2 regions of the Nocardioides pyridinolyticus genome follow, and region 1 is predicted to be linked to the other one. Evidence: riboswitches for the same ligand, from Rfam matches in the RefSeq annotation. Region 1 holds a riboswitch; the other holds the start of a gene.

The links. A riboswitch is a leader RNA that binds a small molecule or an ion and turns the genes downstream of it on or off. The one in region 1 is predicted to bind thiamine pyrophosphate.
Region 2: it holds a riboswitch for thiamine pyrophosphate, as region 1 does, so the genes downstream of both, ACYQ0U_RS08480 (thiamine ABC transporter substrate-binding protein) here and thiE (thiamine phosphate synthase) in region 1, are expected to answer to the same signal.

Annotation. Positions count from the first base shown of each region.
Region 1 is NZ_BAAIFY010000006.1:156,611-171,464, reverse strand. Features, by position in the region: gene ACYQ0U_RS07880 (LacI family DNA-binding transcriptional regulator) at 1-910, opposite strand, end outside; gene ACYQ0U_RS07875 (ABC transporter substrate-binding protein) at 936-2,282, shown strand; gene ACYQ0U_RS07870 (carbohydrate ABC transporter permease) at 2,338-3,246, shown strand; gene ACYQ0U_RS07865 (carbohydrate ABC transporter permease) at 3,253-4,083, shown strand; gene ACYQ0U_RS07860 (glycoside hydrolase family 13 protein) at 4,164-5,819, shown strand; TPP riboswitch at 5,882-5,991, shown strand; gene thiE (thiamine phosphate synthase) at 5,987-6,598, shown strand; gene thiO (glycine oxidase ThiO) at 6,595-7,707, shown strand; gene thiS (sulfur carrier protein ThiS) at 7,704-7,892, shown strand; gene ACYQ0U_RS07840 (thiazole synthase) at 7,898-8,656, shown strand; gene ACYQ0U_RS07835 (thiamine phosphate synthase) at 8,653-9,237, shown strand; gene thiD (bifunctional hydroxymethylpyrimidine kinase/phosphomethylpyrimidine kinase) at 9,234-10,034, shown strand; gene thiC (phosphomethylpyrimidine synthase ThiC) at 10,034-11,719, shown strand; gene bluB (5,6-dimethylbenzimidazole synthase) at 11,716-13,416, shown strand; gene ACYQ0U_RS07815 (aconitate hydratase) at 13,581-14,854, shown strand, end outside.
Region 2 is NZ_BAAIFY010000007.1:72,889-87,742, forward strand. Features, by position in the region: gene ACYQ0U_RS08420 (carbohydrate ABC transporter permease) at 1-165, opposite strand, end outside; gene ACYQ0U_RS08425 (ABC transporter substrate-binding protein) at 310-1,701, opposite strand; gene ACYQ0U_RS08430 (RDD family protein) at 1,957-2,766, opposite strand; gene ACYQ0U_RS08435 (stage II sporulation protein M) at 2,792-3,787, shown strand; gene ACYQ0U_RS08440 (winged helix-turn-helix transcriptional regulator) at 3,873-4,205, opposite strand; gene ACYQ0U_RS08445 (SDR family oxidoreductase) at 4,330-5,187, shown strand; gene ACYQ0U_RS08450 (putative protein N(5)-glutamine methyltransferase) at 5,168-5,920, opposite strand; gene ACYQ0U_RS08455 (hypothetical protein) at 5,937-6,293, shown strand; gene ACYQ0U_RS08460 (hypothetical protein) at 6,290-6,685, shown strand; gene ACYQ0U_RS08465 (MBL fold metallo-hydrolase) at 6,859-7,923, shown strand; gene ACYQ0U_RS08470 (GNAT family N-acetyltransferase) at 7,913-8,341, opposite strand; gene ACYQ0U_RS08475 (alpha/beta hydrolase) at 8,338-9,246, opposite strand; TPP riboswitch at 9,318-9,425, shown strand; gene ACYQ0U_RS08480 (thiamine ABC transporter substrate-binding protein) at 9,415-10,506, shown strand; gene ACYQ0U_RS08485 (ABC transporter permease) at 10,517-12,151, shown strand; gene ACYQ0U_RS08490 (ABC transporter ATP-binding protein) at 12,151-13,140, shown strand; gene ACYQ0U_RS08495 (phosphatase PAP2 family protein) at 13,159-14,196, shown strand; gene ACYQ0U_RS08500 (C40 family peptidase) at 14,419-14,854, shown strand, end outside.

The DNA.
Region 1 (14,854 bases):
GTTGGGACAGCAGGCGGCTCATGGCGTGGGCGCCGTTCTCACCGCCCCAGTCCGTGGTGACGACCAAGCGCGGGTCGACGGGCAGGCCAGCGTCCCGCAGCGCGTCGTAGTAGGCGGAGGTGCGCCCGGACGGCTCGACGGGTTGTTCAGGATCGACCGCCGCGATCATCGCGATGTCTCGATGTCCGAGCCCGATGAGGTGGTCGACCGCTTGGCGCCCGGCCTTCAGGTCATCGATGCACACGTGGGGATACGCCGCCTGCTGACCGCCTGCGGCGACGACGTTCACGTTGAGGAGCCTCTCGAGGCGTCGTCGCTCCAGCTCCTCGACCGGGAAGGCGATGGCGATGACGACGTCGACCTTGCGCCGAGCGGGTAACTTCTCGAAGAACTCGTGCCGGTCCTCCATGTCGCCCACGTGGTAGAGGAGGAGGTCCATCCCTTCGTCGCGCAGGACGCTCTCGACGCCGTCGAGCATCGCACCGAAGAACCATCGGCTCAGGTGGGGGACCAGGACGGCGACCCGGCGGGTCTTCCTGCCGGCCAGCCGGGAGGCCTCGGGTGAGACCACGTACGCGTGCTCCCGCGCCACCGCGAGCACCCGCTCCCGCGTCGCGGGAGCGACGTTGCCCTGCCCGCCCAACGCACGCGAGGCCGTGCCCAACCCGACCCCCGCCATCCTGGCGATGTCGCGCAGCGTCAGCTCGCGATCTTCGTCCTCAGCCACTGGCCCATCGTAGCCCCAGTGTGGTACCGGTTCCATGATCTGGGGAGCCGTGATGGATTGTGGGGGGCGTTCCCGGACGCCGAAGGGGTTGACACTCCCTAATTTGTGAGTAGGGTCACTCTGGAAGCGGTTCCAGTTCCGGCGACGCTCCGTCGCTGGCGGCCTCATCTCCTGGGAGAACACGATGCTCGACTCGACGACACGGCCAGTGAGTCCCACCCGGCGCCGCCGGTCCCCGCGCATGCCCGTCCTGGCCGCGGCGGTACTCGCCCTGGTCGCCCTGGCCGCGTGCGGAGGTCCGGGCGGCGCAGGATCGACGGCCGACACCGAGCCGACGTCGGTCAACACCGACGTCGCGGACACGGAGGCCAGCATCACGGTCTTCACCGGCGCGGGCACCAAGGACTTCAACCAGGCGCTGGCCGACGCCTTCCACGCGAAGTACCCGAAGATCGACGTGACGCTCCAGGTCGAGGCGGACAACAACTACAACACCGTGCTCCCCCGACTGCTCGCGTCGAACGACCCTCCGGACCTGGCGGCCCCGGCCGACCTGATCGGCTCGGTCGAGGACGGACTCGTCACCAACCTGGACAAGTACAGCGAGGCGTACGGCTGGGACTCCAAGGTGCCGGCCAGCATCCTTGACGCCGGTCGCGTGGTCGACGGCCGCATCGGATCAGGGTCCCTGTACGTCGCAGGCGGGGCCGCAGGACCGCTCGTGGGCGTCTACTACAACCGTGAGCTGGCCGACGAGGTCGGCATGACGGAGGTGCCCGCCACGATCGCCGACCTCGAGGCCGTGATGGCAAAGGCCAAGGACGCGGGGATCACCCCGATCGTGGCGTCCAACGCGGACGGCCTCATCGGACACCTGTACAACCTGCTTCTCGGCTCGTACATGGGACCGCAGTCCGTCCTCGACGTCGTCTGGCGCGCCGAGGGTGCGACCCTCGACACCCCGGAAGCCGTGGAGGCGACCACGCTGCTGAAGAAGTGGGCAGATGCGGGCTACTTCAACAGCAACGTCAACGCAATCAACCAGGACGCGTCCTACGGTCAGTTCGCCTCGGGCGACGGGCTCTTCATGTTCCAGGGGACCTGGATGACCCAGGCGCTGCCAGAGGACTTCGACGGGAAGTACGGCATCTTCCCCATGCCGCCCCAGGACGGTGGCGGACCCGCCATCAGCATGACGGGCAACTCGCTCGCCTTCGGCATCGCCGCCCACTCCGACGCCAAGGACGCCGCGGCTCTGTATCTCGACTTCCTGTCCACCTCGGACGCCGCGACGGTGGCGGTGGCCCATGGCTATCCCTCGGTCACGGACGAGTCGAAGTCGGCGACCATCACGCTCGACGACGCGGCCGAGGACCAGATCCAGGCCGGCTACGCCGTCGTGGCCTCCGACGACGGGTTCTTCTCCTGGATCCAGAACGCGGTCCCGGAGGTCAACACCCAGCTCACGACCGACCTCCAGTCGCTCGTCGGCGACAAGACCTCGCCCGAGGAGATGGTCGAGAGCCTGCAGGCGGCATACGAGAGCGGCCTGTGAGCATCCGATGCCTGACGCCGGGACGTCCACAGCGACGCTTGCACCCGAAGTCTCCGTGGCGACGACACGCCGTCGTCGCCGCGGGACCCGGAGAATCGCTCGACCACGAGGCGCGTGGGTCGGATGGCTCTACGCCCTCCCGGCGCTCGCCTTCTATGTGTTCTTCAACCTGCGCGCAGTCCTGGCCTCGATCCAGTACTCCTTCTACGACTGGAACGGGATCGGTGCGTCGACGTGGGTGGGACTCGACAACTACCGGGAAGCGCTCACGGACTCAGACCAGGTACTACCCCTCCTGCACGCACTGATCCTGATCGTCTTCTTCACCGCGCTCCCCGTTTCCTTCGGACTCATCGCGGCTGCGACCATGCGGTCGATCGAGGGGCGTTTCACCGGGGCTCTCGCACGCACGGTGCTGTTCCTCCCTCAGATCGTCCCGGGCGCAGCGGCCGGCGTCGCCTGGGTCTGGATGTACTCCGAGAACGGGGCCGTCAACCAGATCCTCCGGTTGCTCGGTCTGGGGGGATACACGCGAGCCTGGCTCGGAGACTTCGACTTCGCCCTGATCGCGGTCGGCTTCATCGGCACGTGGTTGTCGACCGGATTCTGCACGCTGCTGCTCATGTCCGGTGTCGGCAGGATCGACGCCAGCCTCTACGAGGCCGCCCGACTCGACGGAGCCACGGCAGTCGCCCAGTTCCGGCATATCACCATCCCGAGCCTGCGGGCGGAGATCGGGGTCTGCGTCACCGTCACGATCATCTCCGCGCTGGCGAGCTTCGACGTCGTCTACCTCTCGACGCAGGGCGGGCCCGGAGGGCGTACGAACGTCCCGGGTGTCCAGGTGTACAACCTGGCGTTCAACGATGGTCGGCTCGGTGCCGCCTGTGCCATGGCCGTCGTGCTCGCGCTGCTCATCATCGTGATCATCGTGCCGCTGCAGCGGCTGTTCCAGGAGAGGTGATCAGCCGTGGCCGACGTCCACGCCATGCGCAAGAAGGTTCCGGGGATGGTGCTGATCACCGTGGCGGGGCTCTACTCCGTCATCCCGATCATCAGCATGTTGACGGCAGCTCTGGCGAAGCAAGGCACGATCCCGGACGGACTGTCCTGGCCGAGCGACCCGCAGTGGCACAACTTCGTCGACGCCTGGAACGTCGCCAACGTGACGACGTTGCTGAAGTCGAGCGTGCTCATCGTGCTCGGAGTCGTCCCGTTCGCGGTGCTCATCGCCACGATGGCGGCGTACGCCCTGACGATGCTCGCCGTCCCTCTCGGCCGCGTCTTCTACCTGGTCCTGCTCCTGACGCTCACCCTCCCGTACGAGATCGTCATCGTGCCGCTCTACCAACAGGTGAACGAGCTCGGGCTGCTGGGCAGCCGGTGGGGCCTCATCCTGCCGTTGATCGGCCTCAACATGCCCTTCGCGGTCTTCTGGATGCGCGCCCACTTCATCAACGCCCCGGTCGAGCTGACGGAGGCGGCGAGCATCGACGGAGCCGGGGCCTGGAAGGCGTTGCTGCACATCCACGTCCCCCTCGCCCGGCCGGCGATCGCTTCGCTGGCGCTGCTCATGTTCTTGTCGACCTGGAACACCTTCCTGCTCGCGCTCGTGCTCATCAACGACCCCAACAAGCGCACCATGGCCGGCGCCCTCCAAGCATTCCAGTCGCGCTACAGCACGGACGTGGTCCTGCTCAACGCCGGCGCGCTGCTGCTCATGGCGCCGACGATCCTGGTGTTCCTGCTGCTCCAGCGACAGTTCTCCAAAGCCTTGCTGCAGGGCGCGGTCAAGGGGTAGCTCCCACCCTGTCGCTGTCGCTGTCGCTGTCGCTGTCGCTCGTCGTCTCGTCCCCCCCACCCTGTCCGGAAGGAAGTTGCATGCACCCACGAGGAGGCGGACCGGCACACACCTGGTGGGACACCGCCGTCGTCTACCAGATCTATCCCCGCAGCTTCGCGGACTCCGACGGCGATGGCGTCGGCGACCTCGGCGGTGTCACGGATCGGCTTCCCTACATCGCCGACCTGGGCGTGGACGCGATCTGGATGACGCCGTTCTACCCGTCTCCGTGGGCTGACGGCGGGTACGACGTGTCGGACTACCGCTCCGTCGATCCGAGGCTTGGCACCCTGGCCGACTTTGACGAGCTGGTCGACCGTGCCGGACGCCTGGGGCTCAAGGTCATCATCGACATCGTCCCCAACCACACGTCATCACGACACCCGTGGTTCCTCGAGGCGCTCGACTCGCCCCCGGGAAGCCGCGCCCGCGGCCGGTACATCTTCCGGGATGGCGTCGGCACGGCGCCGCCGAGCGACTGGCGCTCGCACTTCGGCGGGAGCGCCTGGACGCAAGTCGAGGACGGCCAGTGGTACTGCCATCTGTTCGACCACCACCAACCGGACCTCAACTGGGACGACGACGAGGTGCGCCAGGAGTTCCTCAGCATCCTCAGGTTCTGGGCTGACCGCGGGGTCGCGGGGTTCCGGGTGGATGTCGCTCACGCGCTGGCCAAGGACCTGTCGGAGCCGTTGCGCAGCCAACCGCACCTGGACAGTCGGCTTCCGGTGGACGGCACCGACCCGCTGTACGACCGCGACGAGGTGCACGCGATCTATCGGACCTGGCGTGAGGTCTTCGACTCCTACGACCCTCCGCTGATGGCCGTGGCCGAGACCTGGTACCCGCCGACTGAGCGCTCGCGTCTCTACGCGCGGCGCAGTGAGTTGGGCCAGGTGTTCGAGTTCGGCCTGCTGAAGGCCGCGTGGCTGGCCTCGAGCTTCCGTGACGTCATCGACACCTCGCTGGCCGCCTACGCCCGCGACGCCGCCCACGGGGGAGGGGGCACGACGTGGGTGCTCTCCAGCCACGACGTACCTCGCCACGCGTCACGGCTGGCTCTGCCTCCGCACGTGGCGCCCGAGCAGTGGCTGGTGACGCACGGCGAGATCCCTCGGATCGACGCGGGCGTCGGAGTCGCCCGGGCCCGCGCCGCCGCGCTCGTGATGCTCGCCCTTCCCGGCTCGCCGTACCTCTACCAGGGGGAGGAGCTGGGCCTGCCCGAGGTCGCGGACCTTCCGGTCAGCGCCCTCGCGGACCCGGTGTGGCATCGCAGCAACCAGACCGTGAAGGGCAGGGACGGGTGCCGGGTGCCGCTGCCGTGGACACGGACCGGGCCGTCGTTCGGATTCGGAGAGGCCGGGGGCTGGCTCCCGCAACCCCCGACATGGGGCGAGCTGTCCGTCGAGGCGCAGCTCGGTCGCGACGGATCCACCCTGGAGCTGTACCGGAGGGCCCTGACCCTGAGGCGGACGCTGTCGGACCTCGACGGATTCTCCTTCGAGTGGCTTGCCAGTCCACCCGGCGTCCTCTCCTTCCGCCGGGGCGGAGCCTTCGTGTGCACGGTCAACTTCGGCGACGACACGGTCCCGCTGCCCGACGACCAGCGAGTCCTCCTGTCCAGCTCCGGATCGGACAGCGTTCACCAACTGGCACCGAGCACGGCCGTGTGGTCGATCTCTGCCACGAGCTGACGCTGGCCGTCCGGTCCGCGGACGTCCTCCCTGCGAGAAGGGGTCGCGGCTGCTAGCGTCGTCGCATTCCACACGGGAGCCCGAGGCATCGGGCTGAGATGGGGCTGGAGCCGCTCCGACCGTCGAACCTGATCCGGGTCATGCCGGCGAAGGAAGTGAGACGAAACGTGCTGCCGCGCATTCACTGCATCACCCACTTCGAGTCCTACGGCGACGAGACGATCGCCGTGTTGGAGGCCGTGGTCCGCCAGGGCGTCGACGCGGTCCAGGTCCGGGCCAAGGGGGTGCCCGACCGCCAGGTCGTCGCGTTCACCCGCAGCCTCGTGGATCGCCTGGCGGGCACCCCGGCGCGGTTGATCGTCAACGACCGACTCGACCTCGCGCTCGCCGCCGGCGCGCACGGTGTCCACCTCGGCCGTGACGACCTCCTCGTCGCCGACGCGAGACGCCTGGCACCACCGGGGTTCCTCGTCGGCGGCACCTGCCGCAACGCCGACCAGGCCCGTGAGGCGAAGGCGCAGGGCGCCGACTACATCGGCGTGGGGCCCGTCTATCCCACGACCACGAAGAGCGGTCTCCCCGACCCGATCGGGCTGGGCGCGCTGCGCGAGGCGGCTCGGGTCCTGCCGGCGATCGCCGTCTCGGGCATCGACGCCGAGCGTGCGCCCGAGGTGATGGCGGCCGGGGCCCACGGGATCGCGGTGGCCTCGGCCATCTGCCGGTCACCACATCCCCCTGATGCCGCGAGAGGGCTGGTCGACGCGGTCGCGCTCGCATGAGGGTGGCGGTGGTCGGCGCCGGCATCGTCGGTCTGGCCTGTGCCGAGGAGCTGGTCCGCGCGGGGCACGACGTGCGGGTGTTCGACCCCGACCCGGGCGGTGGCGCCACCAGGGCGGCGGCCGGGATGCTCGCCCCGGCCGGTGAGGCCTGGCACGGTGAGACCGACCTGCTCAGGCTCGGCGTCGCCTCCGCGCGGCTGTGGCCGGCGTACGCCGCTCGGCTGCAGGCGACCTCCGGCGTGGACGTCGACCTGCGCACCCAGGGAACGTTGCTGGTCGGGCAGGACCACGACGACCTGCAGCAGGTGCGACGGAGCCTCGAGGTCCTCGCGGGCGAAGGGCTGTTCTTCCGCGAGCTCGACCGGCGAGGTGCACGCGCGGAGGAGCCCACCCTCGCGCGGGTCGCCGGCGCCGCCCTGCTGCCCGAGGACCATCAGGTCAACCCACGCCGGGTCGCCGAGGCGCTGCTGCGCCTGCTGGGCGACCGGGTGGTGCGTGCCCGCGCCACGGTGGTCGACGGGGGAGTCTCCTGCGCGGGCGGGACCGGGTTCGGCTGCGACGCGGTGGTCGTCGCGACCGGGGCGGAGGCCCGGAGCCTGGTGCCGCAGGTCCGACCGGTCCGGGGAGAGACGATCCGGCTGCGGGTCTCCGACCCGCCGTCCCGGGTCGTGCGGGCGCGCGTGCACGGAGAGTCGGTGTACGTCGTCCCACGGGCGGGCGGCGAGATCGTCGTGGGAGCGACCGAGGAGGAGCATGCCGCGGAGCCGGTGGCGACGCTCGGGGCGGTGGTCCGGCTGCTGCACGCCGCGCGCACCGTCGTCCCGGGGCTGGAGTGCGCCGAGGTCCTCGAGATCACCGCACGGTGCCGCCCCGGCACCCCTGACAACGGACCACTGCTCGGGGTCGCGCCCAGTCCCGGCGCGGTGCGGCAGGTGCTGGCCGTCGGCCACTACCGCGGCGGCGTGCTGCTCGCGCCGCTGACCGCCCAAGTGATCCGCGCCCACGTCGAGGACGGCGACGTCCCTGCCGTCGCGCGGCGGTTCGAGCCGAGCCGGTTCGGCCGCCAGAGCCCGAAACCCGCCGATCACCGGAAGGACCCCGTGTCATGAGGATCAGTCTCAACGGCCAGCCGCGCATCGTGGAGGACGGCACGACCCTGCACGATCTCCTCCCGTCGGCCCGCGGGGTCGCCGCCGCGCTCAACGGGGCCGTCGTGCCCGCGGCATCGTGGGAGTCGACCCGGCTCTCGGAGAACGACGCGGTCGAGCTGGTCACCGCGCACCAGGGCGGGTGAGCGCGATGCAGGTGGCGGGTGTCGACCTCCCCGGGCGGCTGTGGATCGGCACCGGGGGCCTGACCAGCACCAGCCTGGTGGGCGAGATCATCGACGCGGCCCGGCCCGGCCTGGTGACCGTGTCCGTCCGGCGCACCTCCGACACCGGGGGCGGCGGGCTGCTCGACACGTTGCGGCGGCTGGGCGTCCGCATCCTGCCCAACACCGCTGGCTGCCTCAGCGCTCGCGAGGCCGTGCTCACCGCTCAGCTGGCGCGGGAGGCTCTCGATACCGACTGGGTCAAGCTCGAGGTGATCGGTGACGAGACGAGCCTGATGCCCGACGCCGTCGAGCTGCTCGACGCGGCCGAGACGCTGGTGCGGCAGGGGTTCACGGTGTTGCCCTACACCACCGCCGACCCGGTCCTGGCGCGGCGCCTGGCCGACGTCGGCTGCGCGGCCGTCATGCCCCTCGGCTCGCCCATCGGCACCGGGCGTGGCATCGACGATCCCCGGGCGATCGAGGCCGTGCGTGCCGCTGTCACGGTTCCCGTGGTCCTGGACGCCGGGATCGGCACGGCGAGCGACGCCGCGCTGGCGATGGAGCTGGGGTGCGACGCCGTGCTGGCGGCGACCGCGATCACGAGGGCGGACCGTCCGGCGCGGATGGCGGCGGCGCTGCGGGCCGCGGTCGAGGCCGGCGAGCTGGCCCGCCGGGCCGGCCGCATCCCACGGCTCACCACCGCGCGTGCGTCGAGCCCCATGGCCGGGCGGGTGGGTACATGAAGGTGCCGCGCGTGCTGCTGCTCACCGACCGCAGCCAGCTCCCGGCCGGCCGCGACCTCGTGAGCACCGTGGCCGCGTGCGCGGAGGCGGGGCTAGAGGTCGTGGTGCTGCGCGAGCTCGACCTGTCCGAGGACCATCGGCAACGGCTCGCCCACGCACTCGGCTCGACCGGGGTCGCCGTGATCAGCGCTCGGACCCGGTTGGACGGGGTGGCGGGCGTGCACCTGGCCTCGGCGCAGCCTCCTCCCGGGGAAGAGGCGGCCCTCCCGCACGGACGCTCCTGTCACGACGCCGCCGAGATCCGGGCCGCCGTGCGCGACGGGGCGTCGTACGTGACGATCTCGCCCGTCGCGGCCTCGGCCTCCAAGCCGGGCTACGGGCCCGCGTTGGGGCTGCCCGGCGTGCGGCGAGCCGTGCGGCTCGCGGGGAGCGTCCCGGTGCTGGCCCTCGGAGGGGTCGGCGCCCGGAACGCCGCGGCGCTGCGGACCGCCGGTGCGCACGGGGTGGCCGTCATGGGGGCGGTCATGCGCGCCGACGACCCCGGTGACACCTTCCGGCAGATCGCGCAGGCCGTCCGGTGAGCGGCCCGCTGGTCGCGCTGACCGTCGCCGGCACCGACTCCGGTGGCGCCGCCGGTGTCGCCGCCGACCTGACGACGTTCGCGGCGCTCGGTGCCCACGGGGCCTGTGCCGTCACCGCGGTGACCGCCCAGGACACCCTCGGGGTGCGCCAGGTCGTGCAGCTGACGGCCGACGACGTCCGTGCCCAGGTCGACGCCGTCCTCGAGGACCTGCCGGTCGCCGTGGTCAAGACCGGGATGCTGGGCTCGGCGGAGGTCGCCGGCGTCGTGGCCGACCTCCCGGCCCGGCTCCCGCTGGTCGTGGACCCCGTCCTGGTCGCCACGAGCGGTGCCGAGCTCGGCGACGCAGCGGTCGTGGCGGCCTACCGCGGCCACGTCCTCCCGCGGGCCACCGTCGTCACGCCCAACCTCGACGAGGCGCTCCGGCTGACCGGCGCCGGTCAGGCCGACCCGCGCGAGGACGTGGCCCGGGCCCTGCACGCCCTCGGGCCGGCGGTCGTGCTCACCGGGGGCGGTCTCGACGCCGCGACCTGCCGCGACGTGGTGGTCGACAGCCGCGGCCGGATGCAGAGCGTCGAGCACCCCGCCGTACCCACCACCAACGACCACGGCACCGGGTGCACGTTCGCGGCCGCCCTCGCCGTCCACCTCGCCCGCGGCGCGGACCTGGTCGCCGCCGCCACCGCCGCCCACCTGTTCGTGGCCGCCGCCCTGCGCGCGAGCTCCGGCTGGCGTCTGGGCCGCGGCCGCGGCCCGGTCGCCCACACCTTTGCCCACCGCACCACCCAGGAGGAATGATGCAGATCCATCCCAGCCACAGCACCGTCCACCGCACCGGACCGCGACCCGACATCCGCGTCCCCTTCACCCGGGTCGCGCTGACCAACGGCGACACGTTCGACCGGTACACCACCGCCGGACCGGGCAGCGACCCCGAGGTGGGGCTCCCGCCCCTGCGCGCCGACTGGGTCGCCGAGCGCGGCGACATCGAGGAGTACGCCGGTCGCGAGACCCAGCTCGTCGACAACGGGAAGTCGGCGATCCGACGGGGGGAGGCGCGCGGGCAGTGGCGGGGCGCGAAGCCCCGTCCGCGGCGCGGCACCGGCACCGTCACGCAGATGCACTACGCCCGCCAGGGCGTGATCACCCCGGAGATGGAGTACGTCGCGGTCCGGGAGGGTTGTGACGTCGAGCTGGTCCGCTCCGAGGTGGCGGCCGGGCGGGCGATCATCCCGGTCAACGTCAACCATCCCGAGGCCGAGCCGATGATCATCGGGCGCCGGTTCCTGGTGAAGATCAACGCCAACATCGGCAACTCCGCCGTCACCAGCTCGATCGCCGAGGAGGTCGACAAGCTCACCTGGGCGGTGACCTGGGGCGCCGACACGGTGATGGACCTGTCCACCGGCGAGGACATCCACACCACTCGGGAGTGGATCATCCGCAACTCACCCGTCCCGATCGGGACGGTGCCGATCTACCAGGCCCTGGAGAAGGTCGACGGCGACGCGAGCAAGCTCAGCTGGGAGGTCTTCCGTGACACGGTGATCGAGCAGTGCGAGCAGGGCGTGGACTACATGACCATCCACGCCGGCGTGCTGCTGCGGTACGTGCCGCTCACCGCCGACCGCATCACCGGCATCGTCTCCCGAGGCGGGTCCATCATGGCGGGCTGGTGCCTGGCCCACCACGAGGAGAACTTCCTCTACACCCACTTCGACGAGCTCTGCGAGATCTTCGCCCGCTACGACGTGTCGTTCTCCCTCGGTGACGGACTGCGGCCCGGCTGCACGGCCGACGCCCACGACGAGGCGCAGCTCGGCGAGCTCCGCACCCTGGCCGAGCTGACGCTCCGCGCCTGGGAGCACGACGTGCAGGTGATGGTCGAGGGTCCCGGCCACGTCCCGCTGAACCTGGTGGAGGAGAACGTCGTCCTGCAGCAGGAGTGGTGCCACGGCGCGCCGTTCTACACGCTGGGCCCGCTGGCCACCGACATCGCGCCCGGCTACGACCACATCACCTCCGCGATCGGTGCGGCGGCGATCGCCATGCACGGCACCGCCATGCTGTGCTACGTCACCCCCAAGGAGCACCTGGGCCTGCCCAACCGCGACGACGTGAAGACCGGCGTGATCACCTACAAGCTCGCCGCGCACGCCGCCGACGTCGCCAAGGGGCACCCGGGCGCCCGGGACTGGGACGACGCCTTGTCGCGTGCCCGCTTCGAGTTCCGCTGGCACGACCAGTTCGCGCTCTCCCTGGACCCGCACACCGCCGAGGCGTTCCACGACGAGACGCTTCCGGCGGAGGCCAGCAAGGTCGCCCACTTCTGCTCGATGTGCGGCCCGAAGTTCTGCTCCATGCGGATCAGCCAGGACATCCGGGACCAGGTCGCGAGCGGCATGGCCGAGAAGTCCGCCCAGTTCGTCGAGCTCGGCAGCTCGATCTACGTCGACAGCGAGACCTACACTGCGGCCCCGTGACCTGGCAACGGCCGGTACCCCTCATCGGTGACCAGACCTCGGCGGCGGAGCGCGCCGCCGAGGTCGGGGCGTGGGCGTTCCCCGAACGCGTCCGGGACGACTTCTACGACGTGGTCCGCGCTCGCCGGGACGTCCGCCGCTACCGGCCGGACCCGGTCGCGGGCGAGATCGTGGACCGGGTCCTGTCCGCGGCCCACCATGCGCCGTCGGTCGGGCACAGCCAGCCCTGGCGGTTCATCGTGGTCTCCGAGCCGGCGACCCGTGAGCGAGCCGCCCGGATGGCCGACGAGCAGCGGCTGCGGCAGGCGCGGCAGATGGAGCCCGACGCGGCCCGGCGGCTGCTGGACCTCCAGCTGGAGGGCATCCGCGAGGCTCCGTTGGGGGTGGTCGTGGCCTGCGACCGGCGTGCCCCTGCCGGCGGGGTGCTCGGCCGGGCGACGTTCCCGGACGCCGACCTGTGGTCGTGCGCCTGCGCCATCGAGAACCTGTGGCTCGCCTCCCGGGCGGAGGGGCTGGGGATCGGGTGGGTGACGCTGTTCGACCAGCAGCAGCTCGCGCAGCTCGTCGGCGTACCCGACGGCGTGGTCACCCTCGGGTGGCTGTGCCTGGGGTGGCCCGACGAGCGGCCACCCGCGCCGGGCCTGGAGCGGGCCGGGTGGTCGCGCCGCCAGCCGGTCAGCGAGGTCGTGATGAAGGAACGCTGGGACGAGGCGGCCCCGACACCGCCCTCGTACCTCCGTGCACCGGACAGCACCGCAGTCGTCGGGGCCCGGGACGAGGCCGACGTCCTGCTCACGCCGCCCGGCTCGCTCGGTCTCCTCGACCGGTACGTCGACCGCGTCGCGGCCGCCGCGCAGGGGCGGCCCGCCGCCGTCCCGACCGGACAGCTGCTGCTCGTGGCCGGCCGGCACGGCGTGGTCGCCCACGGGGTCTCGGCCTTCGCGTCCTCGGTCGTCGACGACGTCCTGGCCGCGAGCGTGGTCGGCGAGTCGGCCGGCGCGGCCGGGGCCCGCGCGGCGGGCCTGAGCTTCCGCGTCGTCGATGCCGGCACCGCGGCGGGCGACCTGGTCCACACCGACCCCATGCCCGCCGACCAGGTCCGCGACCTGCTCGACCGCGGCCGCCGTCTCGGCGAGTCGGCGGGCCGCGAACACGGCCTCCTCGCTGTGGGGGAGGTGGGCATCGGCAACACGACGGTCGCAGCCGCGCTGACGGCCGTCCTGCTCGACGTCGCTCCCGCCGAGGTCGTGGGCCTCGGCGCGGGCGCGGACACCGCCATGGTGCGGCGCAAGACCGAGGTCGTGGCCGCCGCCCTGGCACGCGTGGAGAGTGTCCGTGACGGGGAGCCCTGGTCGCCCGAGGACGTCCTCGCCCGGGTCGGGGGACCGGAGTTCTGCGTGCTGGCCGGTGCGGTGCTCGGAGCGGCATCCGTCGGCGCGGTCACGGTGCTCGACGGGCTGGCCACCAGCGTCGCGGCCCTGCTCGCCGTCCGCATGGAGCCCGGCGCGGCGGCGTACCTGATCGCCGGCCAGCGGAGCCGGGAGCGGGCGCACGACCTCGTGCTGGACCACCTCGGCCTCGAGCCACTGCTGGACCTGCGGCTGCGCGCCGGGGAGGGCGTCGGCGCGGCGTTGGCGGCCGGCCTGGTGATCAGCGGGCTCGAGCTCCGCCGCGGCATCGGCCGCACCGCGCCCTGAGACACTCCTCCTCTCGTCGTCGTGTATCTTGATATCAAGAGATATCGCGACCCTGTCCCGGGTACCGGAAGTTAGGCGAGCCTTCCTTTTCCGGCCCTTCCGCCCGGCGGCAGGATGGGGAACGCGATCAGACCCAGGTGTGACAAGGGACGACGAGTCAGGAGATGACTGCTGTGGCCAGTCAGGACAGCTTCGGTGCGAAGAGCACCCTGGACGTGGACGGGAAGTCCTACGAGATCTTCCGCCTCGACGCGGTGACGGGCGAGGGCGTGGACGTGGCCTCGCTGCCGTTCAGCCTCAAGGTGCTGCTCGAGAACCTCCTCCGCACCGAGGACGGCGCCGACATCACCGCCGACGACATCTTGGCGCTGGCGGGATGGGACGAGAACGCCGAGCCCGACAAGGAGATCCAGTTCACGCCGGCGCGCGTGATCATGCAGGACTTCACCGGCGTCCCGTGCGTCGTCGACCTCGCCACGATGCGCGAGGCGATGGCGGACCTCGGGGGCGACCCGTCGAGGATCAACCCGCTCGCGCCGGCCGAGATGGTCATCGACCACTCGGTGATCGCCGACGTGTTCGGCACCCCCGAGGCGTTCGAGCGCAACGTCGAGATCGAGTACGAGCGCAACCGCGAGCGCTACCAGTTCCTCCGCTGGGGCCAGGGCGCCTTCGACGACTTCAAGGTCGTCCCCCCGGGCACCGGCATCGTGCACCAGGTCAACATCGAGCACCTGGCCCGCACGATCTTCACCCGTGAGGTCGACGCCCCTGACGGTGGGAAGAGCCTGCTGGCCTACCCCGACACCTGCGTGGGCACCGACTCCCACACCACGATGGTCAACGGCATCGGCGTGGTCGGCTGGGGCGTCGGCGGCATCGAGGCCGAGGCGGCGATGCTCGGCCAGCCGGTGTCGATGCTGATCCCGCGCGTGGTCGGCTTCAAGCTCTCCGGCGACCTGCCCGAGGGCTCCACCGCGACCGACCTGGTGCTCACGATCACCGAGATGCTGCGCAAGCACGGCGTGGTCGGCAAGTTCGTCGAGTTCTACGGCCCCGGCGTCTCGGCGCTCCCGCTGGCCAACCGCGCCACGATCGGCAACATGAGCCCGGAGTTCGGCTCGACCATCGCGGTCTTCCCGATCGACGAGGAGACGGTGAAGTACCTCGAGCTCACCGGCCGCTCGGCCGAGCAGCTCGCGCTGGTCGAGGCCTACGCCAAGGCCCAGGGCCTGTGGCACGACCCCGCCGCCGAGCCGCGCTACAGCGAGCGGCTCGAGCTCGACCTCGCGACCGTCGTCCCGTCGCTGGCCGGCCCGAAGCGGCCGCAGGACCGGGTCGAGCTCGCCGCGGCGCGTGAGTCCTTCCGGGGCGCGCTGGTCGACTACGTCGACCAGGGCTACGACGAGCCCGACGACGCCGCGCACGCCGCCGAGAG
Region 2 (14,854 bases), on a different contig from region 1:
GCCGACGCAGATCAGGGCGACGGCCGGGAGGATGAACGCGGCCGACTGTGCGATCTCGCCGCGGCGCGATCGCAGGCGTTGGGTCGCGAGGAGGATCACGGCGACGACGGCGAAGAACACGCCGACCGCGATCAGCATCTGGGCGAACTTCTCGCCTGTGGACATGTGGGACTCCTGTGGCTCAGGGCGCCGGACCGGAGGCTCGGCATCCGCGTGGACGAGGAGAGGGACGAAGGCGGAGGGGGCCCGCCCGCCGTACGACGGACGGGCCCCCGATGTTTCCGCAGGCCGGCTGGCGCCGGCGACCGGTCACGGCCAGGACGCCTCGATGTTGTCGAGGGTGTCCTCCGTGCTCTGGTCCTCACCGATCCACGCGGTCATCTCCTTCCAGAAGGAGCCCGCGCCGACCGCGCCCGGCATCAGGTCCGAGCCGTCGAAGCGGAAGACCGCGTCGGGGTTCTGCAGGATCTCGACCGAGACCTTGTCGATCGGGCTGGCGACGTTGGCGATGTCGAGCTTCTTGTTGGCCGAGACGAAGCCGCCGCGCGTGGTGGCCTTGCCCTTCTCGTTCACCCACACGCCGCCGGAGATGTAGGTCATGAAGGCCTGCACCTCGACGTCTTCCGAGAACGCGGTGACGAACTCGCCACCACCGAGGACCGGGCTGCCGAACTCCTCGCCGATCGGCGGGAGGTAGAAGGCGAACGCGTCGCCGTCCTCCGACACGTCGGTGCCATCGGGCCAGTTGGCGGCGTAGAAGCTCGCCTGGCGGTGCATCGCGCAGTCGCCGTCGAGGATCGGCAGGCCGCCGTCGGTGAACTCGGTGCTCGCGATCGAGCGGAAGTCGCCGAAGCCGCCGTTGACGTAGTCGTCGTTCTTCAAGATGTTGCCGACGGTGTCGAGGCCCTCGACCACGGCCGGGTCGTTGAAGGGGATCTCGTGGTTGACCCACTGGTCGTACACGTCGGGACCGCCGGTCCGGAGCAGCACGTCCTCGAGCCAGTCGGTGGCCGGCCAGCCGGTTGCCTCGCCGGAGCCGATGCCCGCGCACCACGGCTTGATGCCGCTGTCCGCGATGGTGTCGGAGAGGGCGAGCATCTCGTCCCAGGTGGTCGGGATCTCCCAGCCGTTGTCGGCGAACATCTTCGGGGAGTACCACACGAAGGACTTCACGTTGGCGGTCAGCGGCGGCGCGTAGAAGGTGCCGTCGACCGTGCCGTAGGCCTTCCAGTCCTCGCCGTAGAACTCGTCGACGTTGGCGGAGACGCTCTCGGGCGCCTCGACGACGGCGCCGGTGTCCTCGACCAGGGTCTTGAGGAGGCCCGGCTGCGGGACGAACGCGACGTCCGGCGGGTTGCCGGACTGGACGCGGACGACGAGCTGGGTCTCGAACTCCTTGGAGCCCTCGTAGGTGACCGTGGCGCCGGTGCAGGTCTCGAACAGCTTGAACGAGTCGATGTAGGGCTGGTCCTCGGGGGCGACGATCGAGGTGTAGATCGTGACGTCCTTGCCGTCGAGGTCACCGAAGTCGGCGAGCTGCTCGAGGCCGTCGCACTCGGCCATGTCCTCGCCCGGCCAGGTACCGCTGGCCTCGCTGCCACCGCCGCCTTCGTCGCCACCGCCACAACCGGCGAGGACGAGCCCCGTGCTGACGAGGGCGGCCGCGACGGCCATCCCTCGGCGGGTGTTCCGTGATCGCATGCGTGCATTCCCTTCTGCAGTGTCAGCAGGTCCGTCCCTGGGTCCACGCTCCGGAGCCTGCTGTCCGTCGAGGACGATGCAAACGTTTACGTAACCGCCCGTCAAGGCGCCGCAATAACGTTTCCGTAACGCAGGTCACATTTCGTGGGAACGCTCCCACAGCTCCATGGCCCTGGTCCGCGCCGTTTCGCTAGCGGACAGGTCGTCAGCAGGTCTGGACCGGACGCGCGATCTCGGGAGCCGTCCCCGGGGAGGTCAGCGACGCCGGACCAGGCGTCGCCGCAGGTCGGCCTCGCGGGCGAGCCGGGCGCTGTCGCGCTCGCGTCGGGCGGCGACCACCGCCGCCAGGAACGCCTCGGGAGCGGTGCCGGGCGGAGGGGGCGGGGCGACGTACTCGCCCACGGCGGTGGCCAGCTCGGTGCCGATCGTCGCGCGCGAGGCCGGGTCGATCGCCGGCAGTCGGCCGAGGAACTGGCGGACCGCGAGCGCGAGGCCGGTCGGGAGCGACGCCATGTCGGCCGACTGCGCCCACGCGGCGAGGTGCGGCGGCATCTGCGCCGGGTGGGCGAGCTGGAGCTTCACCCGCTCGCGCACGACATAGGTGCCGGCGGCGTAGTCGCCCAGGCGCTTGCCGCGCGAGCTCAGCAGAGCCGAGAAGAACGCGGGACCGCCGAGGAACACGTAGATCTCCACCACGCCGATCAGCGCGCGGACGAAGGCGTGCTGGAAGGAGATCGGGCCGGCGTCGTCGCGGACGGTGCGCAGCCCGAAGGCCAGCTTGCCGATCGTGCGGCCGCGGGTCAGCGTCTCCATCGCGGTCGGGAAGACCAGGAACGACACGATGACCGAGGCGAGCATCGCCACCTCGGTCAGCGCCTCGCTGGAGCGTAGGGAGGCGATCACCAGCCCCATGACCAGCGCGATCAAGAGCACGAACGTGATCACGACGTCGAGCAGCCCGGACGCGATCCGCGACCCGAGCCCGGCCGGGGGCAGGTCGAGCGCGACCGCCTCGCCGGTGACGAGGTCGTCGGTGGTCAGCGTCGCGAACTCGGGGGCCGCCATGGTGCGGTCAGTCTAGGCTCGGGGCATGGACCTCGACGCGTACGTCGCGGCGCACGCGGCCGAGTGGCAGCGGCTCGAGGTCCTGACCAGGACCCGGCGGCTCAGCGGTGCGGAGGCCGACGAGCTCGTCGAGCGGTACCAGCAGGTGGCGACCCACCTGTCCGTCGTCCGCACCTCGGCGCCGGACCCGTCGCTGGTCGCGCACCTCTCCTCGATCCTCGCGCGGGCGCGCACGAAGGCCGCGGGCACGCGCACGGGCACGTGGCGCGGCGTGCGGCTGTTCTTCGTGGAGCGGTTCCCGGCGGCGCTCTACCGGCTGCGGTGGTGGTGGCTGGGGACCATGGCCGCCTGCGTCGTCGTCACCGCGGTGATGATGATCTGGCTGCTGGAGCACCCGCTCGTCGAGCAGAGCCTGCTGTCGCCCGAGGAGGTCGACCAGTTGGTGCGGCACGACTTCGAGAACTACTACAGCGAGTACGCCGCCAGCCACTTCGCCGCCCAGGTCTGGGTCAACAACGCGTGGGTGACGGCGCTCTGCCTGGCGCTCGGCATCCTCGGCGTGCCGGTCGTGTACCTGCTCTTCACCAACCTCGCGAACGTCGCCGTCATCGGCTCGATCATGATCCGCCACGACCACGGCGCCCACTTCTGGGGGCTGATCCTCCCGCACGGCCTGCTCGAGCTCACCGCCGTCTTCGTCGCCGGCGGCGTCGGCCTGCGGCTGTTCTGGTCCTGGGTCGAGCCCGGAGGGCTCACCCGCGCCCAGTCGCTCGCCCGCGAGGGCCGCACGGTCGGCACCGTCGCGCTCGGCCTGGTCGCCGTGCTGCTCGTCAGCGGCGTGATCGAGGGGTTCGTGACGCCCTCGCCGCTACCCACCTGGGCCCGCGTCGGCATCGGCCTCCTCGCCGAGGCGGTCTTCTTCGCCTACGTCTTCGTCCTCGGCCGCAACGCCTACCTCCGCGGCCAGAGCGGCGACGTCGACGGGGCGCTGGTGGAGGACCGGGTCGCTACGCAGGCGTGAGGCGGCGGGAGGTCATACGGGCTGGCTGCCCGAGCGACCACCTCGCATGACGTCCTGCTGCTTGGGCAGGTGACGGCGAGCGCCGTCAGGTCCGGACGTGCCCCTGGGCCCACCGGACGAGCGGGGCGAGGAGGCCGACGGCCTGGTGGCCGGCCTCGGTGAGGGAGTACTCGACGTGCGGCGGGACGACCGGCCGCGCGTCCCGGACGACGAGGTGGTCGGCCTCGAGGGTCTGGAGCGTCTGGATCAGCATCTTCTCGCTGACGCCGGCGATCTCCCGCTTCAGCTCGCTCCAACGCAGCGTCCGCCCGTCGAGGGCCAGCAGCACCAGCACGCCCCACTTGCTCGTCACGTGCTCGACGAGCGTGCGGGTGTCGGGGCAGGCGGTGTCGAGCTGGAGGTCGCGGACGAGGGCCATGGCGCCGATCATACTCACCTGCGGGTGGGTACCCCACTTCAAAGTAGGTACTGCCCGGAGGGAAGGTACCCGCCGTCGACCGGGTTGGGACGGGTGCACCCCGCACCCGAACCTGGAGGAACCCATGTCCTACGTCGTCACCGGAGCCACCGGCCACCTCGGCCACCTCGTCGTGGAGGCCCTGCTCGAGAAGGGGATCGCGCCCGGCGACGTGGTCGCCACCGGCCGCTCGGTCGAGAAGCTCGCCGACCTCGCCGACCGCGGCGTGCGGGTCGAGCGGCTCGACTTCGACGCCGTCCCCGAGACGGTGCCCTGGCTCGGCGCGGGCGACGTCGTGCTGCTCGTGTCGGGCAGCGACGTGGGCCGCCGGGTGCCCCAGCACACCGCGGTCGTCGAGCTGGCGCAGCGCGCCGGCGCCGCCCGCATCGTCTACACGAGCGCGCCCGCCGCCGACGACACCGACCTGGTGCTCGCGCCCGAGCACGCCGCCACCGAGCAGGTGATCCGCGCGAGCGGTCTGCCGTTCACCTTCCTGCGCAACGGCTGGTACACCGAGAACTACGTGCCGGCGTTCGAGCGCGCCCGCGAGACCGGCGTGGTCGCGGGCAACACCGCCGACGGCCGGGTCGCGAGCGCCCCGCGCTCGGACTTCGCCGAGGCCGCCGCGGTCGTCCTGACGACCGACGGCCACGAGGGCGCCGTCTACGAGCTGTCCGGCGACGTGGCCTGGGACTTCGACGAGCTCGCCGCGACCTTCGCCGCGGTGCTGGGCCGCGACGTGACCTACGCGCGGCTCACGCCCGAGCAGCACCGACAGGCGCTGCTCGACGCCGGTCTCGACGAGGGTACGGCGGGCTTCGTGGTCGCCCTCGACCAGAACATCGCCGACGGCCTGGTCGCCGTCACCACCGGCGACCTGGCCGAGCTGCTCGGCCGGCCGACGACCCCGCTGCGGGAGACCGTCAGCGCCTGGTCCCGATGACCGCCTGACCGGCGATCTCGGCGCGGAGCCCGGCGGCCTCCATGAGCGCCGCGCTGGTGGGCGCCTGCCGCTCGCTCGACTCGACGAGCACGCGGCCGCCGGGCGCCAGCCACTCCGGCGCCCCGGCGATCACCCGGCGCTGCACGTCGAGGCCGTCGGGCCCGCCGTCCAGGGCGACCCGGTGCTCGTGGTCCCGGGCCTCCGGCGGCATCAGCGCAATCGCGCCCGTTGGGACGTAGGGCGCGTTCGCGACCACGGCCGCCACCCGGCCGCGCAGCTCGCGGGGGAGCGCGTCGTACAGGTCGCCCTCGAACACCCGCTCCGGCGGGAGGTTGTGCCGGGCGCAGGCCACCGCGGCCGGGTCGATGTCGGCGGCGTACACCTCGACGTCCAGGTGCGCTCGCAGCACTGCGCCGATCGCGCCGCTGCCGCAGCACAGGTCGACGACGACGTCGCCGGGGCGCAGCCCCCGTTCGGCCGCCGCCACGAGGGCGGCCGACCGCTGGCGCGGCACGAACACCCCCGGCGCCACGACGACCCGCTCGCCCATCAGCTCCGCGAACCCCACCACCAGCTCCAGCGGCTCGCCGGCGACCCGGCGGGCGACCATCGCGGCCAGCGCGTCCGCGTCCGGCGCCTCGCGCAGCAGCAGCGCGGCCTCGTCCTCGGCGAAGACGCAGCCCGCGGCGCGGAGGGTGGCCGCCAGGGCTGCTGCCGGGGGCGGGGCGTCCATGGCCGATGATGCTCCCATGCCGAGCGTCTCCACCCAGATCACCTGGATCGTGGTCGGGTATGCCGCCCTCGTCGCCGTGCTCGCCCTGGTGCTCGCCCTCCGCAGGGGCGAACGCCCGGGCTGGCTCGACCAGATGGTGTGGATGCTCGAGGCGCTGCTCGTGGTCCGCGCGCTCGCCGGGCTGTCGGCGTTCTCCGGCGACGGTCCCGGCTCGACCTCGACCTACGTCGGCTACCTGCTGGCCTCGGTGTGCGTGCTCCCGATCGCGATGAAGTCCGTCGAGGGCGACCGCGCGGTCTGGTCCTCGGCCCTGGTCGCGGTCGCCGCCGTCGCGGTCGGCGTGCTCGCCGTACGCCTCGAGATGACGGCATGACCCACCCGGCCCGGTCCGGCCCGCACCAGGTCCTGCTCGCGGTCTACGCGCTGTTCGCGCTCGCCGCGGGTGCGCGCTCGCTGGTCCAGCTGATCACCGAGTACGACGAGGCGCCCCTGGCCTACTGGCTCTCGTTCGCGGCCGCGCTCACCTACGTCCTCGGGTGGTGGGCGATCCGGCGGGCGGCGGTCGGCCGCACCGGGTTCGCCGCCGTGATGCTGTGGGTCGAGCTCGCCGGGGTGGTCACCGTGGGGACGCTGTCGCTGGTCGAGCGGGACTGGTTCCCGGACGCGTCGGTGTGGTCGGGCTACGGCATCGGCTACGGGTTCGTCCCGCTGGTGCTCCCCGTCGCCGGCCTGGTCTGGCTGCGCCGACAGAAGAGCGTGGTCTGAGATCTCGAGGCACCGACCTCGGCGCTCGCCCAGCTGTAAAGCGGCGGCCGGCTACCGCGTCGTGATCACGGGCGAGCCAGTACGTCACCGGCGAGCTGCTCGAGATCGACGGCGGCATCCAGCAGCCCACCGTGGACCTCGGGTTCCTCGACCTGGGCCCCTAAGGTGACTGGGTGACCTCGTCAACCACCTCCACCGCCCACGCCGTCTCCCCGGACTCCGGCGAGCACTGGAGCAAGGAGGGGGCGTGGCAGGTGGCCGAGGGGATCCACCGGATCCCGCTGCCGCTGCCGATGGACGGCCTCAGGGCGGTCAACGTCTACGCGATCGAGGCCGACGACGGCCTGGTCCTCGTCGACGGCGGCTGGTCGATCCAGGTCGCGCGCGACCTGCTGGAGCGCTGCCTGCGCGACGTCGGCTACGGCTTCGGCGACATCCGGCGGTTCCTCGTCACGCACGTCCACCGCGACCACTTCACGCTCGCCACGGTGCTCGGGCACGAGTACGGCGCCGACGTCGCGCTGGGCCTCGACGAGAAGCCCGCCCTCGACCTGCTCAACGGTGGGCTCGAACTCGACGGCAACCCGTTCCTCGGCGTCCTGCGCACCGCGGGTGCCCACGAGATCGCCGACATCTGGGCCGCTGGCGACGACGGCGAGCGGCCGGACCCGATCTCGTGGCAGTACCCCGGCAGCTGGCTGTCCGGCGACCAGCAGGTCAGGGTCGGCGCCCGCACGCTCGACGCCGTGCACACCCCCGGCCACACGCCGGGCCACTACGTCTTCGCCGACCAGCGGGCCGGGCTGCTGTTCGCCGGCGACCACGTGCTGCCGACGATCACGCCGTCGATCGGCTTCACGGTGCCGCCGGTCGCGAACCCGCTCGGCGACTTCATGGCCTCGCTGACCCGCGTGCGCGCGCTGCCGGACCTCACCGTCCTGCCCGCGCACGGGCCGGTGGCGCCGTCCTCGCACACCCGCGTCGACGAGCTGCTGGTCCACCACGAGCACCGGCTCGACCTCAGCCTGGCGGCGCTCGCCTCCGGGCCGCGGACCGCGCACCAGGTCGCCCAGGAGCTGCCGTGGACCCGCCACGACCACGCCTACCCCGAGCTCGACGAGTTCGCCCGGGGCATGGCGTCGATGGAGACCAAGGCGCACCTCGACCTCCTCGTCGCGCAGGGCCGCGCGACCGCGACCGACGGCGCCGACGGGGTCTCGTACGCCGCTAGCGTGTGAGCCGCATCGGGACGTGCGGGATGCCGTCCTCGAGGAACTCCTCGCCGGCGGCCTCGAAGCCGAACGTCGCGTACCAGGACGCCAGGGGTGACTGGGCGTCCAGCACCACGTCGCGCCCCTTCGACACCTGCAGCGCAGTCTCCATGACGGGGTCCGCCCAGCCGCGACCCCGGGCGCCGGGCGCGAGCAGGACGCGGCCGATGCGCCAGACGTCGCCGTCGTCGAGCACCCGCGCGTATCCCAGCAGCACATCGTCGTCCATCAGCAGCACATGCCGCGTCTCGGGCTCGACGTCACGGGCGTCCAGGTCGGGGTAGGGACACTGCTGCTCGACGACGAAGACGTCCTGGCGGATCTTGCAGATGCCGTAGACGGCGTACGGGTCGAGCATCTCGAACGAGACGGCCAGCACCTTCATCGCAGGAACTCGCGGATCGCGGCGCGGGCCTCGCGGGCCTCCGGGACGCCCGGCAGCAGCGGGTAGACGTGGATGAGCCCGGGCGCCTCGACGTAGCTCAGGTCCCAGTGGGCCTCGGCGGCGCGCCGGGCCAGCAGGCGGCAACCGGGCGTGAGGGCGTCGCGCGTGCCGCAGATCATCAGGGTGGAGGGCAGCCCGGTCAGGTCGGCGAGCGCCGGGGAGGCCTCGGGGCGGCCGAGGTCGTCCGCGGAGCCGGCCCACCACGCGGCGTACGCGCGGAGCTTGCCGAGATGGAGCCACGGATCGCGGCGGGCGAACTCCTCGGACTCGGGCGTGCTCGTGGTCAGGTCGACCCATGGTGCGAGCAGGACCATCCGGCCCGCCTGCGGCCCGCCGCGCTCGCGCAGCGTGAGGGCCAGGGCGAGGGCGTAGCCGCCGCCCGCGGAGTCGCCGCCGAGCAGCAGCTCGTCGGAGTCCTTGGCCCACCGGGACGCGAGGTCGGCCAGCGCCTCGTGGGAGTCGCGCCAGGTGTGCTCGGGCGCGAGGGGGTAGTCGGGCAGCACGACCCGCAGGCCGAGCCGCGAGGCCAGCGACGCGACGAAGCGGACGTGGGCCGGGTCGATCCCGGCGACGTACCCGCCCCCGTGCAGGTAGACCAGCGTGCGGTGCGGGTCGGTGCCGCGCGGGGTGATGACGTAGGACGGGAACTCGCCGGCCGGGCCGCGCAGGACCTCGGTCACCACCGAGAACCGCTGGGCGAACCGACGCCCGCCCGGCGCCTTCCGGTCGAGCGTCGCGTGCCAGCGCACGATCCGCTCGCGCTCGGCTTCGACGCTGTCGAGCTCCTGGCTCCTGCGGAGGCGGGGGACGACCCGGGCGAGGAACTCGTGGCGTCTGCTCGGCATGCGCCCAAGGTAGTCGTGTCCACCAGGGCGACCTCGTCGGCCGGTGTCCAGCGCAAGGGTCTAGTCTCGGCCTCACGAGACAGGGGAGCACGCGCCGCGTGCTGAGAGTGCGGAACAGCCGCAGACCCTATGAACCTGCTCCGGTTAGCACCGGCGAAGGGAGTCGGAATGAGACGTGTCCGTGTGCTGGTGCCTGCGCTGGTGCCCGCCCTCGCGCTGGTCGTGACGGGCTGCTCGACGGTCGGCAACGACAGCGGCGGTGCCGGTGGCGGTGGCGGTGGCGGTGGCGACGACGAGGCGGCCGCCTCCAGCGAGGTCGTGCTGGTCACCCACGACTCGTTCCACCTGCCGAAGAAGCTGGTGAGGCAGTTCGAGGAGGAGTCCGGCTACGAGCTCGTGCCCCGGGCGTCCGGCGACGCGGGGACGCTCACCAACAAGCTGGTGCTCACGAAGTCCAACCCGCTCGGCGACGTCGCCTTCGGCATCGACAACACCTTCGCCTCGCGGGCGCTCGAGGAGGGGGTGTTCGCGCCGTACGACGCGAACCTGCCCGCGGGCGCCGAGGAGTACCTCCTCCCCGGTGACGACGACGGCGCCCTCACCCCGGTCGACAACGCGAGCGTCTGCGTGAACGTCGACGACACCTGGTTCGCCGACCACGACCTCGAGCCGCCCACGTCGCTCGACGACCTCGTCGACCCGGCGTACCGCGACCTCTTCGTCACCCCGGGCGCCGCCACGAGCTCGCCGGGCATGGCGTTCCTGCTCGCCACGATCGCGGCGTACGGCGAGGACGGCTGGCAGGACTGGTGGACCGACCTGATGGCCAACGGCGCGAAGCTCACCGACGGGTGGTCGGACGCCTACCAGGTCGACTTCACCCAGGGCGGCGGGAAGGGCGACCGCCCGATCGTGCTGTCCTACGACTCCTCGCCGGCGTTCACCGTCGCCGACGGCCGGACCACGACGAGCGCGCTGCTCGACACCTGCTTCCGCCAGGTCGAGTACGCCGGCGTGCTCGACGGCGCCGAGAACCCCGCCGGCGCCGAGGCGCTGGTGGACTTCCTGGTCTCGCCGGAGGTGCAGGCGGCGCTGCCGGAGAGCATGTACGTGTTCCCGGTCGACCCGTCCGTCGAGCTGCCCGCCGAGTGGGCGGAGTTCGCCGAGCAGCCGACCGACCCGCTGGAGGTCGACCCGGCCGACATCGACGAGAACCGCGACGCGTGGCTGCGCGACTGGAGCGACCTCACCTCGCGGTGAGCGACCCCGGATGAGGCGAGTGCTCGCCCTGGCCGGCCTGGCGGCGGTGCCGCTGGCCGTCCTCGGCGTGTTCTTCGTGCTGCCGGTCGCGGGCATGGTCGGCGAGGGCTTCTTCGTCGACGGCGTGCTGGACCCCGGGGCGGTCGCCGAGGTGCTCGCCCGGCCGCGCGTGCACCGCGTCGTCTGGTTCACCCTCTGGTCGTCCCTGCTGGGGACCGCGTTCTCGCTCCTGCTCGGCGTCCCCGCCGCGCACCTGCTGCACCGCCGGGCCTTCCCGGGACGGCGGGTGCTGCGGGCCCTCCTGCTGGTGCCGTTCGTGCTGCCGACCGTCGTGGTCGGCGTCGCGTTCCGCGAGCTCATCGGTGAGGCCGGGCCGCTCGGCTTCCTCGGCCTCGACGGGTCGGCCGCGGCGATCGTCGCGGGACTGGTGTTCTTCAACGTCGCCGTGGTGATCCGTGCGGTCGGTGCGGCGTGGGAGTCGCTCGACCCGCGGCCCGCCGAGGCCGCGGCGGCGCTGGGCGCGAGTCCGGCCCACGTGCTCCGGACCGTGACCCTGCCGATGCTGCGGCCGGCGATCGTCTCGGCGGCGAGCGTGGTGTTCCTGTTCTGCGCGACCGCCTTCGGCGTCGTGCTGACGCTCGGCGGGCTGCGGTACTCCTCGGTGGAGACCGAGATCTACCTGCTCACCACCAACCTGCTCGACCTCCAGGCGGCCGCGGCGCTCTCGATCGTGCAGCTGCTGGCGATCACCGCGCTCCTCGTCGTCGCGAGCCGGCTCCGCGCCGTACCGGACCCGAGCCTGGCGCGCACCACCGCCGCCCCGTCCCGGGTCTCGCGGGGTGACTGGCCCGGCGTGCTGGCGGTGGTGCTGGTCATCGTGCTCGTCGGCCTGCCGATCGCCGCGCTCGTCACCGGCTCGCTCCAGGTGGGCGACGGCTGGAGCGTCGGGAACTACCGGGCGCTCGACACCGAGGGCTCGCGCCAGGCCCTGCTCGTGCCGGTGACGACCGCGCTCGTGACGTCGCTGCGCACCGCGGTCGACGCGACGTGGATGTCGCTCTCGCTCGGCCTGCTCGTCGCGGTGGTCGTGACCCGGCGCTCGCGCACGCGGTCCGAGCGACGCGCCCGCGGTCTGCTGGACGGCCTGTTCATGCTGCCGCTCGGCGTGTCCGCGGTGACGCTCGGCTTCGGGTTCCTCATCACGCTCGACGAGCCGCCGCTCGACCTGCGCGACTCGCCCCTGCTGGTGCCCATCGCCCAGGCCCTGGTGGCCCTCCCGCTCGTCGTGCGCACGCTCGCGCCGGTGCTCGGTGGCGTCGACGACCGGCAGCGGCAGGCCGCCGCGTCGCTCGGTGCCGGACCGCTGCGCACCTTCGTCACCGTCGACCTGCCGGTGATGTGGAAGCCGCTGCTCGCGGCCGCCGGTTTCGCGTTCGCGGTGTCGCTGGGCGAGTTCGGCGCGACGTCGTTCCTCGCGCGCGACGACAACCCGACGATGCCGGTCGTGATCTTCCACCTGATCGGGCACCCGGGGGCGATGAACTACGGCATGGCCCTCGCCGCGGCCGTCGTGCTCGCCGGCACGACCGCCCTCGTCGTGCTGTTGGTGGAGCGGCTGCGCGTCCCGTCGGTGGGGTCGTTCTGATGCTGAGCCTGGATCGGGTCACGGTGGAGTACGACGGCGTCCCGGCCGTCGCCGACGCCTCGCTCACCCTCGAGGACGGCCACGTGCTCGCCGTGCTCGGGCCCAGCGGCTCGGGCAAGTCGACGCTGCTGCGCGCGGTCGCGGGGCTCGAGCCGCCCGCGGCCGGGTCGATCCGCTGGGACGGCGCCGACCTGTCCGGCGTACCCACCCACAAGCGGGGGTTCGCGCTGATGTTCCAGGACGGCCAGCTGTTCGGGCACCTGACCGTCGCGCGCAACGTGGCCTACGCGCTGCGGATCCGGCGCACCCCGAATGCGGACGCCCGGGTGCGCGAGCTGCTGGCGCTCGTCGGGCTGGAGGGGTACGGCGACCGACTGCCCGCGACCCTGTCCGGCGGCGAGCGGCAGCGGGTCGCCCTCGCCCGGTCGCTCGCGGTGCAGCCCCGGCTGCTGCTGCTCGACGAACCGCTCTCCGCGCTGGACGCCGGGCTGCGGGAGCGCCTGGCGACCGACCTGCGCGACATCCTCCGTGAGGCGGGCACCACCGCGCTGATGGTCACCCACGACCAGGAGGAGGCGTTCGCGGTCGCGGACCGGCTCGCGGTGATGCGAGCCGGCCGGGTCGTCCAGCAGGGCGACATCGCCGAGGTGTGGCGCGCCCCGGCCGACGCCGAGACCGCGCTCTTCCTCGGGTACGCGCGCGTGCTGGCCGGCGCCGCGGCCGGCGTCCTGCTGCGGGCGGTCGGGCTGCCGGACGCGCCCATGGTCGCCGTACGCCGTTCCGCCCTGGTCGTCGCGTCCTCCGGCCCGTTGACGGGGACCGTGCTCTCCGGGCGGGCGACGCCCGAGCAGATCCGGCTGGTCGTGGACGTGGACGGGATCGGCGAGGTGGACGCCGTCGCGCGGCTCGACGCGCATCCCGCACCCGGCGAGCGGGTGGCGATCGTGGTGGACGCCTCACGGTTGGCGGTGCCTCCGGCCGCGGGCTGAGTCCCTAGACTGGCGGGCGTGTATCGCCGCGCCTACGTCCTCCTCGTGGTGAACGCGGCAGTCATGCTCGTGTGGGCCGCGATCACCGCGAGGCACCTCGACCGCCCGCTGATCGACCCCGAGGGCAGCTTCCTCGGACCGTCGTGGCTGCGGCTCCCGATCCTCTGCATCGGTGCGCTCTTCCTCGACCTGGTGCCCCGCGCGGTGTGGCTCTCGCGCGGCCGGGTGCGGCAGTGGCCCGGGCTGATCCGCGAGCGGTGGGACCAGCACTGGTCCCGGGAGCGCCTGCTGCTGGTGGTCCTGGGCATCGTCTCCTTCTACGTGATCTACGTCTGCTACCGGAACCTGAAGTCGTTCCTGCCGCTGGTCAGCGGCCGGATGTACGACCGTGAGCTGCACATGCTCGACCGGGTGCTGTTCTTCGGCCGCGAGCCCGGCCCGGTCATGCACGACGTGCTGGGCACCACGGTCGTCGCGCACTTCCTGTCGGCCTTCTACCTGCTGTTCATCCCGATGGTCGCGATCCTGGTGACCGTCTGGTTGGTGTGGTCGCGCAACCTGTCCTACGGCTGGTGGTTCGTCACCTCCCAGGGCATCGCCTGGACGCTGGGCACCATCTCCTACTACGCGCTGCCGACCCTCGGCCCCGGCCTCGAGTACGGCTGGCTCTACGAGAGCCTCGCCCACACCGGCACCACCGACCTGATGAACTCCCTGGTCAATGCCCGGCAGGGCGTGCTGTGGAGCGACGGCCAGGCGCAGACCGTGGCCGGCTTCGCCAGCCTGCACACCGGGATCTCGCTGCTGTGGGCGCTGATGGTGCAGTACACCGTCCGCAGCAAGTGGCTCCGGATCCTCTTCTGGATCAACTTCGGCCTCACCGTCGTCGCCACCCTCTACTTCGGCTGGCACTACATCGCCGACGACATCGCCGGCATCACCATCGCCTTCGTCTCCTTCTACGTCGGTGCGATCGCGAGCGGCCAGAAGTTCGACAAGGGCGGGCTCGGCTCGCACCCGACGACGACGACCTCCAAGGTGCCGGTCGAGCGCTGACGGCCGGATAGTCCCTGCCGAAATCGGGGTCCCGCCCGGCGTGTCGACCCCCCTTTCGGCAGGGACTACCCCAGCCGCGCCCAAGTTACATCGATGTAGTTCGTCAAGCCGACTCGCCGGCATCCTCAGAAAAAGTTGAGCAAAATGTTTCTTTTGTGACGAAAGTTGTCTAGCGTTCCCCGAGTGCCGCATGGGGCGGCAGTTGAGTGAGGGGGCGGCACGGTGCGCGCGTACGGAGTGGCCACGGCGTTGGTCCTGACCCTCGTCGCCGGCGGTGTCGCGAGCGGCGTGGCCGTCGCGGACGACGACACGGTGCCCTCGCGGCAGGACGTCCGCGACGCGCGGTCGGCCGTCCGGGAGGCTGCCGACACGGTCGCCGGCGTGCGCGCCCAGCTCGTCGTCGCCAACCAGCGTCTCGAGCAGTCCGCGGTCGCCGCCGCGCAGGCCGCGGAGGCGTGGAACGGCGCCCGCTGGCGCGCCGCCCAGGCCCGCGAGGCCGCCCGTGAGGCCCGCGCCCACTCGCGCATCGCGGCGACCGACGTACGCCGCCAGCAGCAGGCGTACGGCGACGCGCTCGTCGCCAGCTACCAGATGGCGCCCGAGCTCACGGCCCTCGCCGCGATCGTCGACGCCGACGGCATCGGCGCCGTGGTCGACC